3 regions of the Metapseudomonas phytobenefica genome follow, and region 3 is predicted to be linked to each of the others. Evidence: riboswitches for the same ligand, from Rfam matches in the RefSeq annotation. Region 3 holds a riboswitch; each other region holds the start of a gene.

Region 1 (3,266 bases), on a different contig from region 3:
GCGCGCCGCCGCCAGGCTGGTGGCGGTGGCGCAACTGCCGGTGGTGTAGCCGCTACGCAGGGGCGCGGGGTGCTCGGGGGTTTCGTCACGCATGGGAAAGGATACGTCCACTCAAGGTTCACGCAGATTGGGCCGGGCCACGCTGGAGCGCGGAACCAGCCGCCGCCCGTGCTTCGGAGTGTTGGGCTTCGCTGCGCTCTGCGCCAACCTACGGGTCATTTGCTCACTTCAAGCAAGGTAATCGGCAGCGCCGAACGCCAGGTATCGAAGCCGCCTAGCGGCTGGGCCTGGGCGATGGCGATGCGGGTAAGTTCACCGCCCTGGCGCTCGCGGAAGGCCACCAGCGTGGCTTCGCTCTGCAGGGTCACGGCGTTGGCGATCAGCCGGCCGCCGGGCTTGAGCCGGTTCCAGCAGGTGTCCAGCACGCCGGGTTCGGTGACGCCGCCGCCGATGAAGATGGCATCCGGCGCCGGCAGTCCTTCCAGCGCTGCCGGTGCCTGACCGGCCACCAATTGCAGGCCGGGCACGCCCAGGGCATCGCTATTGTGGCGGATGTGCGCCTGACGGCCCTCGTTGGCCTCGATGGCGATGGCGCGGCAAGCCGGGTGCGCGCGCATCCACTCGATGCCGATGGAGCCGCAGCCGGCGCCCACGTCCCAGAGCAGTTCGCCGGGGCGCGGCACCAGGCGCGCGAGGGTGATGGCGCGAACGTCGCGCTTGGTCAGCTGGCCGTCGTGGCGATAGGCGTCATCCGGCAGGCCGGTGGTCAGCGGCAACTGACGGGTGCCCTCGCCGGGCCGGACTTCGACGGCCACCAGGTTGAGCGCGGCGACCTCATCGACGGACCAGTCGCAGGCGATGCCGTCGATGCGTCGTTCCTGCGCGCCGCCCAAGTGCTCCAGCACGGTGATCCGGCTGGGGCCGAAGCCACGTTCGCTCAGCAGTGCGGCGATGGCGGCCGGGCTGCTGCCGTCGTTGCTCAGCACCAGCAAGCGGGTGCCCTGGTGCAGATGGGCATTGAGGGCCGCAAGGGGACGGGCGACCAGCGAGAGCAGGGTGACCTCCTGCAATGGCCAGCCCAGGCGAGCCGCTGCCAGGGAACAGGACGAGGGGGCCGGGATCACGCGCAGTTCTTCCGCCGGCAGCTGCCGCGCGAGGCTGGCGCCGACACCGAACAGCATGGGATCGCCGCTGGCCAGCACGCAGATCGGCGTGCCGCGCCGTTCCAGCACCGGCGCCAGCGAGAAGGGGCTGGGCCAGGGCGTACGCCGGGCGCGAATGCAGCACGGCAGCAGGTCGAGCTGACGCGGGCCGCCCACCACCTCGGAGGCCCCCAGCAGGGCATGACGTGCGGCCTTGCCGAGGCCCGCATAACCGTCTTCGCCAATCCCCACAACTGTCAGCCAGGGCTGCATTCGCACTCCTCGATTCTGAAAACGCCAGGGGTGTTCGGCTTCCGACAGGCAGCCTTTTCCCCGGTCCGGGCAAAGCGGGCATAATAGCGCCCTTCATCGGTCGCTGGCGCTCACCTGACGAGCCCCAGCCTAAGAGGGAACACGGTCGAGCCGTGGCTGCCCCCGCAACTGTAAGCAGCGAGTCCATGCAATCGAGGTCACTGGGTATCCCGGGAAGGCCGCAATGGATGATGACCTGCCAGCCAGGAGACCTGCCGGTGGAACCAGTCGCGTGTGCAAGCATCGAGCGGGGTGTATCGGTGCAACGTTGTCCCTAGCCTAGGGACCCGGGTCGCCGCGACGCCAACCATGGTGACCTGAGTGAAGCACGCCCGGCCCACATCGTTTTCCGTTCGCCCCTCGGCCTGCCCGGGGTTGCTGCGCATCGTCCAGGCGAAGGACGGCGGCATCTGCCGGATCAAGCTCCCCTGCGGCCGTCTCGGTTCCAGCCAGGCCCGCGCCGTAGCCGCCGCCGCGACGGTCCATGCCAGCGGCGTGATCGAGGCCACCAACCGTTCCAACCTGCAGATTCGCGGCGTCAGGCCGGGCGCGGAACAGGCGCTAATCGGGGCCCTACTGGCCGCCGGCCTGGGCGCGGGCTCTCCCGGTGCCGACGACGTGCGCAACCTGATGGTCAGCCCGCTGGCCGGCCTCGATTCCAGCGCCCTGGTCGATGTCTCGCCACTGGCCGCAGACATCCTCAACCTGTTGCAGGACAAACCGCACTTCCACGCCCTGTCGCCCAAGTTCGCCCTGCTGCTGGATGGCGGCGAAGCAGTGGCGACGCTGGAACACCCCCACGACATCTGGCTCTCGGCCATGAGCTCCGGCAGCCAGGCGCAGTTCGCCTTCGGACTGGCCGGCTGCCCGCCCCGATCCGGCGACGACGCGCCCGCCCTGGCCGCCGTACCGCGCGACCAGGTTCCCGCCCTGGTGAACGCCGTGCTGGAGTTGTTCCTTGAACTGGCAACGCCCGAGCAGACGCGCATGCGCCACCTGCTCGCCGGGCACCCGGTGGGCGACCTGCTGCTGCGCCTGCAACAACGGCTGGAATTCCCCCTGCTGCCGGCCGGCGGCTGGCAGCGCCCTGCCCCGCAGCCCTTCGCTCACCTGGGCATTCGCGAGGGCCGCCATGTCGGCGGCGCGCCAGGCCTCGGCCGGCTGGATTCCGCGCATCTCATCGCCCTCGCCGATCTCGCCGACCAGCAGGGCGACGGCAGCCTGCGCCTGACGCCCTGGCAATCCGTGCTGCTGCCCAACGTCCGGGATGCCGGCGCTGTGCTGCGAGCGATGCGGGAACTGGGCCTGGCCACCGATGCCCGCGAGCCCCAGGCCCGCCTGATCGCCTGCACCGGTTCCGCCGGCTGCGCCAAGGGCCTGGCCGACACCAAGGCCGATGCCCTGGCCCTGGCGCCGCTAATGCCGTCCGGAGCGGTGGTCCACCTCAGCGGCTGCCCGCGCTCCTGCGCCGCCGCCCATGTGGCGCCCTTTACCCTGCTGGCCGTCGCCCCCGGCCGCTACGACCTGTTCCAGCGCGGTGGCGAAGGCTTCGGCCGCCTGCTGTCGCGCGACATCGACATCATCGAGGCCGGCGAATGCCTGGCCGTCTCTCCTGACACCTGGAGTTCCACCCAATGATCGAGTACATCCGCGATGGTCAGGAGATCTATCGCAACTCCTTCTCCATCATCCGCGCCGAAGCCAAGCTCGCCGGCATACCCACCGACCTGGAAAAGCTCGCGGTGCGGGTGATCCACGCCTGCGGCATGGTCGATGTGGTGGAAGACCTGCGCTTCTCCCCCGGAGCAGGGG
Region 2 (3,266 bases), on a different contig from region 3:
CTCGCGAAGAGGTTGCCGCGATTCGCGAGCAAGCTCGCTCCTACGTTCAGGCCAGCGCGGTCTTCAGCTCATTGGTGATGGCCGCCTGGTCCAGGTCCTGGCCGATGACCACCAGGCGGGTGCCGCGTGTTTCGCCTTCCAGCCATTTGCGGTCGAAGTGTTTGTCGAAGCGCTTGCCGACGCCCTGGATCAGCAGGCGCATCGGCTTGCCGGGAATGGCGGCGAAGCCCTTGATGCGCAGGATGGTGTGGCGTTCCACCAGGCAGCCGAGTGTGGCGAGCAGCGCGGCTTTCTCGACTTCCGGCAGGTCGACGTGGAAAGCGTCGAACTCGTCGTGATCGTGGTCTTCATGGCCTTCGTGGTCGTGGTGGGTGGGGCGGCTGTCGATGTGCAGTTCGGCTTCGGCATTGAGCCCCAGCAGGACATCGAGCGGCAGCTTGCCGGCGCGGGCTTCGACGATCTTCACCGCCGGCGGTAGTTCCCCGGCCACGTCGGCGCGCACGGCGGCGAGGGCGTCGGCGTCGAGCAGGTCGGCCTTGTTCAGCACCACCAGGTCGGCGCTGGCGAGCTGGTCTTCGAACAGCTCGTGCAGCGGGGATTCGTGGTCGAGGTTCGGGTCCTGCCTGCGCTGTTCATCCACCTGCTCGGGGTGGGCGGCGAAGGTGCCGGCGGCCACGGCCGGGCTGTCGACCACGGTGATCACCGCGTCGACGGTGCAGGCGTTGCGGATTTCCGGCCACTGGAAGGCCTGCACCAGGGGCTTGGGCAGGGCCAGGCCGGAGGTTTCGATCAGGATCTGGTCGAGGTCGCCACGGCGTGCCACCAGCTCGCGCATCACTGGGAAGAATTCCTCCTGCACGGTGCAGCAGAGGCAGCCGTTGGCCAGCTCGAAGACGCGGCCCGCGGCCTCCTCTTCGGTGCAGCCGATGGCGCACTGCTTGAGGATCTCGCCGTCGATGCCCAGTTCGCCGAACTCGTTGACGATCACCGCGATGCGGCGGCCTTCTGCGTTGTCGAGCAGGTGGCGGAGGAGGGTGGTCTTACCGGCGCCGAGGAAGCCGGTGACGATGGTGACGGGGAGCTTGGCCAGGGTTTTCATGCGCGCCTCTGCGTGGTCGGTCGGCGGGCATGACGAACGCAGCGGGGCCGGCCCCGCGCAACGGATTCGCCACCGGATCACCCCGCCCGGTTGTCTGGAATGTCTTCGAGGCAGGTCTCCTGGCTCACGTCCCTGCGCATTGCGCGGCACCTTCGCCTTCCCGCTTGCGCAGTGGCGTATCGAAGGGCCCTGGGGCGTTCACAGTTGCGGGGGCAGCCGTGGCCTTGACCACGTTCCCTCTTAGCTCCGGCGTACATCCGGAGAACCTCGAAAGGGCGCAGGCTACGCAGCGTGCCTGCGGCGGTCAATCGCCGCAGTTGACGCTCGGTCGGACTCGTGATGTCCTAGCGCGGTTTTTTCAGGTGCCTCGCGTCGCCGTACGCGAGGTGAAACGGGAAATCGGTGCGTCCATTTCGGACAAGTCCGATGCTGCCCCCGCAACGGTAAGCGATCGTAGGGTCAAGTACGCCACTGTGCCGAACCGGCATGGGAAGGCATGCCCATCCAGCCCAAGGCTGGCGTCGCAAGCCCGGAGACCGGCCTGATCACGTTTTGGCAACCCGCGGTGGGCGGGCGCAAGCCGGAAACCTGGGCGCTCGTGCGTCCGCTTCCCTCGCGCGTGCTCATCTGCCGGTATCACTAGCAACGCAGAGGGAATTTCCATGTCCAGCCGCACCCTGTCCCATTCCGCCGCTTCCTCCTCGACCCTGGCCCAGCGCCTGGTACTGGCCATCGGTGCCGGCCTGGTCGGCCTGTCCCTGGTGTACTTCGCCGGCTTCTCGCACATCGAGGCCGTGCACAACGCGGCCCACGACACCCGCCACAGCGCCGCCTTCCCCTGCCATTGAGTGATGTATCCATGATCAAGCGCATCACCCAGACCGCCGGGTTCGCCGGCCTCATCGCGGCCCTGGTGCTGACCCTGCTGCAGAGCCTGTGGGTCACCCCGCTGATTCTCCAGGCGGAAACCTATGAAAGCGCCGAGCCGGCCCCGGTCGAGCAGGCTCTGGACCATGAACACGGCGGCGCGGCTGTCGCCCATATCCATGAGCACAGCGACGAAGCCTGGGCGCCGGAGGATGGCTGGCAGCGCACCCTGTCCACGGGCGGCAGCAACCTGGTGGTGGCCGTGGGCTTCGCCCTGATCCTCGCCGGGCTGTTCAGCCTGTGCGGCCCGACCCGCGCCTGGCATGGCCTGCTGTGGGGGCTGGGTGGCTTCGCTACCTTCGCCCTGGCGCCATCCCTGGGCCTGCCGCCGGAATTGCCCGGCACCGCCGCCGCCGATCTGGCCCAGCGCCAGGTCTGGTGGATCGGCACTGCCGCCGCCACGGCCGCCGGTCTCGCCCTGATCGCCTTCGGCCGTCATTGGGGGCTGCGCGTGGCAGGTGTGGTGTTGCTGGTGATCCCCCATGCCGTGGGCGCGCCGCAGCCGGAAGTGCACTCCAGCCTGGCGCCAGAAGCGCTCGAGCATGAGTTCATCGCCGCTTCGCTGATCACCAATGCGGCGTTCTGGGCCGTACTGGGCTGGGCAGCCGCCTGGCTGTACCAGCGCCACGCCTCGCCCTCCGCTTGAAACTGGTCGCCGGGCTGGGCTGCCGGCGCGGTTGCCCGGTGGATGAGCTGCAAGGCCTGCTGCTGCAGTGCCTTGCCGAGGCCGGTGCCGCCCTCGATGAGCTGGTCGCCCTGGCCAGCAGTGAGGTGAAGGTGGCCGAGCCGGAGCTGATCGCCCTGGCCCGGCGACTGGGCCTGCCGCTGTATTTTCTGCCCGTGGACAGGCTCACCGCCTGTGAGACATACCTGAGTCAGCCGTCAGACCGGGTGCGGGACGCCGTTGGCAGTCCGGGCGTTGCCGAGGCGGCCGCCCTGGTCCAGGCCGAGTCCCTGTTCGGCGGTCGCGCCACCCTGCTCATCGACAAACGCCGCAGTGCCAGCGCCACCTGCGCCCTGGTCTGTATCCCACAGGAGGCTGAAAGGCCATGACGGTCTATTTCATCGGCGCCGGCCCTGGCGATCCGGAACTCATCACGGTGAAGGGCCTGCGCCTGATTCGCAGCTGCCCGGTGATTCTCTACGCCGGGTCCCTGGTCCCCGAAGCCGTGTTGGCCGGGCATCGCGCCGAGCAGGTGGTGAACACCGCCGAGCTGCACCTGGAGGAGATCATCGCCCT
Region 3 (3,266 bases):
ATCTCCCAGGTGTTGAGGACGTCGCATCCCGGCGGGATGATGCGCCCCAAGGGCGTGAATGGAGCGGTCCATTCAATGTCCGAACAAAGACTGCCATCAATCAGCGAATTCGGGGCGAACTTCCGGTTGCCTTGGGCGTCGTGCCGCATTACCGTCCGCCGCTGCAGAAATTTGCGCCCGCCCGGGCGCCCGACTCAATCGCGCACCAAGCAGGACAAGCATGATCACCGGGGAACTCAAGAGCCAAGTCGACGCCGTCTGGAACGCCTTCTGGACCGGCGGCATCTCCAACCCCCATTCGATGCGCCGGCGCTGTTGGGCTGCGCCGAGGTGAGCTTGCCTGTGACCGCTCCGGCTACTAATGTAGCCAAAACGGCTACGAATGAAGCTGAGTTGGCTACAACATGAACCTGCTGGATACCCTGTTCGGCCTGCAACGCCAGCGCGTGCTGAGCTGGCTGCTGCTGCACCCGGAGCAAGCGCTGCACGTGCGCGAATTGGCGCGCCTGACCGGCACTCATGCCGGCTCACTGCACCGTGAGCTGGCCAAGTTGGCCGAGGCCGGGTTGTTGCTGCGCAGTAAACAGGGCAATCAGGTGCTGTACCAGGCCAATCGGCAATGCCCGGTGTTCGAGGAACTGGCCGGGCTGTTCCGCAAGACCCCCTGCGCTTCAGGAGTGCCCGCGCGATCACCGCCTTTGCCGGGCTGAATCCGAAGCTGCAGGAGTCCGGCACCTACAAGGGCCAGACCCGGATTTCCAAGATGGGCTCGGCGCGCCTGCGGGCGGGGTTGTACATGCCAGCGGTGAGCGCGCTGACGCACAACGCGGCTATCCGAGCGCTGAGTGAACGCCTGCGCGCGAAGGGCAAGACGGGTAAGCAGATCGTCTGCGCGGCGATGCGCAAACTGCTGCACATCGCCTACGGGGTCCTCAAATCGGGCCAGCCCTTCGATGCAGAACGGGCGCTTGCTCACTAGGGATCAAGACGGTATCTACCGGTTCGTTTCGCTGCGGATGTACCCGGTCCCCTGGCCGCCATCCGATTTGACGCTACCCCGCGCACCCTCTAACCTTCGCCGCTGCCTCAGGTGCCCCTTGGCTTTGGCCTAAGGGGTGAAACAGGGAAGCCGGTCCATTCCTTCGAAGAATCCGGCGCTGCCCCCGCAACGGTAGGCGAGTCGAATGCCGCAATCGGCCACTGTGCTCCAGCATGGGAAGGCGCGGCGCAGGAGCATGTCGCTCCACTCGCAAGCCCGGAGACCGGCCTGTCGCACACAGGGCATCGCGGAGTTTTCCGCATGCAGTTCCTCCCAAGAAATGTCGCGCGGGTGGCACGACGGAGATCCGACCTTGATTCGCAAGCCTTTCTTCAGGCCGGCGGCGCTTGCGCTGCTCGGCGGTACTTCCATTTCCCCCTTCCTGAACGCCGCGCCCCTGACGCTGGACGAACAGGTGGTCACGGCAACCCGTAGCGAACGGCCGGTGCGCGCCAGCCTGGCCGCCAGCAGTGTGATCGACCGCGAAGAGATCGAGCGCAGCCAGGCCCGTTCGGTGCCCGAGCTGCTGCGCACTGTGCCGGGCGTGACCCTCAACAACAACGGCGGGCCGGGCAAGCAGACCTCGGTTTCCATCCGTGGCACCGAATCGGACCATGTGCTGGTGCTGATAGACGGGGTCAAGGTGGGTTCGGTCAGCAATGGCCTGACCGCCTTCCAGGACCTGCCGGTGGAGCTGATCGAGCGCATCGAGGTGGTTCGTGGTCCGCGTTCCAGCCTCTACGGCTCCGAAGCCATCGGCGGCGTGATCCAGATCTTCACCCGCAAGGGCGGGGAGGAGGGCACCAAGCCCTGGTTCTCGGCAGGTTATGGCACCCACGACAGCTATGACGGCAGCGCCGGCGTTTCCGGCGGTGATGGACGGGCCTGGTACAGCCTCGGCGTCAGCAGCCAGGACACCGACGGCATCGACGCCCTCAATGCGCGCAATAGCTATCACGAGCCCGACGCCGACGGTTACCGCAACCTGTCCGGCAACCTGCGCGCCGGCTATCGCTTCGATAACGGCCTGGAGCTGGATGGCACCCTGCTGCGTGCCAAGGGCCATACCGATCTCGATCTGGTGAGCCCCTTCAATCCCGGCGGCGGCCACAACGCCAACTCCGACAACGAGCAGCGCCTGGCCGGTGGTCGCGCCCGTTTCAGTCCGCTGGAGCCCTGGGATGTGACCCTGCAGGCCGGTCGCAGCGAAGACCTGGCCTATACCGAAACCAGCGGACTGTTCTACTCGCGCTTCGATACCCAGCGCGACTCCGCCTCCTGGCTGAACGACCTGACCCTGGCCGAAGGCCACGTGCTGACCCTGGGCTACGACTGGCAGCGGGACCGGGTCAGCAGTTCCACTGCCTTCGACAAGGACTCGCGGCTGAACAAAGGCTGGTTCGCCCAGTACCTGGGCGAATACGGGCGCCAGGACTGGCAGCTGGCCCTGCGCCGCGACGACAACGAGCAGTTCGGCACCCACGACACCGGCAGCGCCGCCTGGGGCTACGCCCTGACCGACGCGGTGCGCTTCAGCCTGAGCTACGGCACCGCCTTCAAGGCGCCGAGCTTCAACGAGCTGTACTTCCCCGACTATGGCAACCCGAACCTGGACGCGGAAACCTCCGAGACCTTCGAGGTCGGCCTGACCGGTGAGCACGACTGGGGGCGCTGGTCCGCGAACGCCTTCCGCACCCATGTCGATGACATGATCGTGCACGACGCGAACTCCGGGCTGGGGCCGTTCGGCAGCCCTAACAACATCGGCAAGGCACGCATTGACGGCATCGAACTGGTGCTCGGCAGCCGTTGGCTGGGCTGGGACTGGCAGGCCAACGCGACCGTTCTCGACACCGAGAACCGCGCCCGAGACGCCAACCACGGCAATGAACTGCCGCGCCGCGCCCAGCAGGTGTTCAACCTGGACCTGGACCGCCGATTCGGCAAGCTTGGCCTTGGCGCGACCCTGCATGCCGAAGGACGGCGCTTCGACGACGTGGAAAACGACGACCGCCTGGCCGGCTACGCCACGCTCGACCTGCGTGGCGAATACTGGCTGACCGAGGAGTGGCGCCTGCAGGCCAAGGTGACCAACCTGCTGGATGCCGACTACGAAACCGCGCAGGACTTCAACCAGCCGGGGCAGGCGGTGTTCTTCACCGTTCGTTACCAGGCTCTGTGACGAGGACGCTCCGATGACCGAATCCGCCGAACGCGACGCCCGGCA

Evidence for each region. Region 3 has a riboswitch for cobalamin ahead of btuB (TonB-dependent vitamin B12 receptor). Riboswitches for the same ligand answer to the same signal wherever they lie in the genome.
Region 1: linked by a shared signal. The riboswitch ahead of cobG (precorrin-3B synthase) and the one ahead of btuB (TonB-dependent vitamin B12 receptor) in region 3 are both predicted to bind cobalamin.
Region 2: linked by a shared signal. The riboswitch ahead of ACFW0B_RS14990 (CbtB domain-containing protein) and the one ahead of btuB (TonB-dependent vitamin B12 receptor) in region 3 are both predicted to bind cobalamin.

The regions. Positions count from the first base shown of each region.
Region 1 is NZ_JBHZGM010000017.1:79,045-82,310, forward strand. It holds gene ACFW0B_RS15040 (cobalt-precorrin-5B (C(1))-methyltransferase) at 1-93, opposite strand, end outside; gene cbiE (precorrin-6y C5,15-methyltransferase (decarboxylating) subunit CbiE) at 216-1,415, opposite strand; cobalamin riboswitch at 1,496-1,688, shown strand; gene cobG (precorrin-3B synthase) at 1,776-3,092, shown strand; gene ACFW0B_RS15055 (precorrin-8X methylmutase) at 3,089-3,266, shown strand, end outside.
Region 2 is NZ_JBHZGM010000017.1:65,387-68,652, reverse strand. It holds gene cobW (cobalamin biosynthesis protein CobW) at 47-1,099, opposite strand; cobalamin riboswitch at 1,192-1,384, opposite strand; cobalamin riboswitch at 1,443-1,658, shown strand; gene ACFW0B_RS14990 (CbtB domain-containing protein) at 1,762-1,947, shown strand; gene ACFW0B_RS14985 (CbtA family protein) at 1,959-2,672, shown strand; gene ACFW0B_RS14980 (cobalamin biosynthesis protein) at 2,669-3,079, shown strand; gene cobM (precorrin-4 C(11)-methyltransferase) at 3,076-3,266, shown strand, end outside.
Region 3 is NZ_JBHZGM010000002.1:114,987-118,252, forward strand. It holds gene ACFW0B_RS02625 (winged helix-turn-helix domain-containing protein) at 405-710, shown strand; gene ACFW0B_RS02630 (transposase) at 620-979, shown strand; cobalamin riboswitch at 1,072-1,285, shown strand; gene btuB (TonB-dependent vitamin B12 receptor) at 1,320-3,221, shown strand; gene cobO (cob(I)yrinic acid a,c-diamide adenosyltransferase) at 3,235-3,266, shown strand, end outside.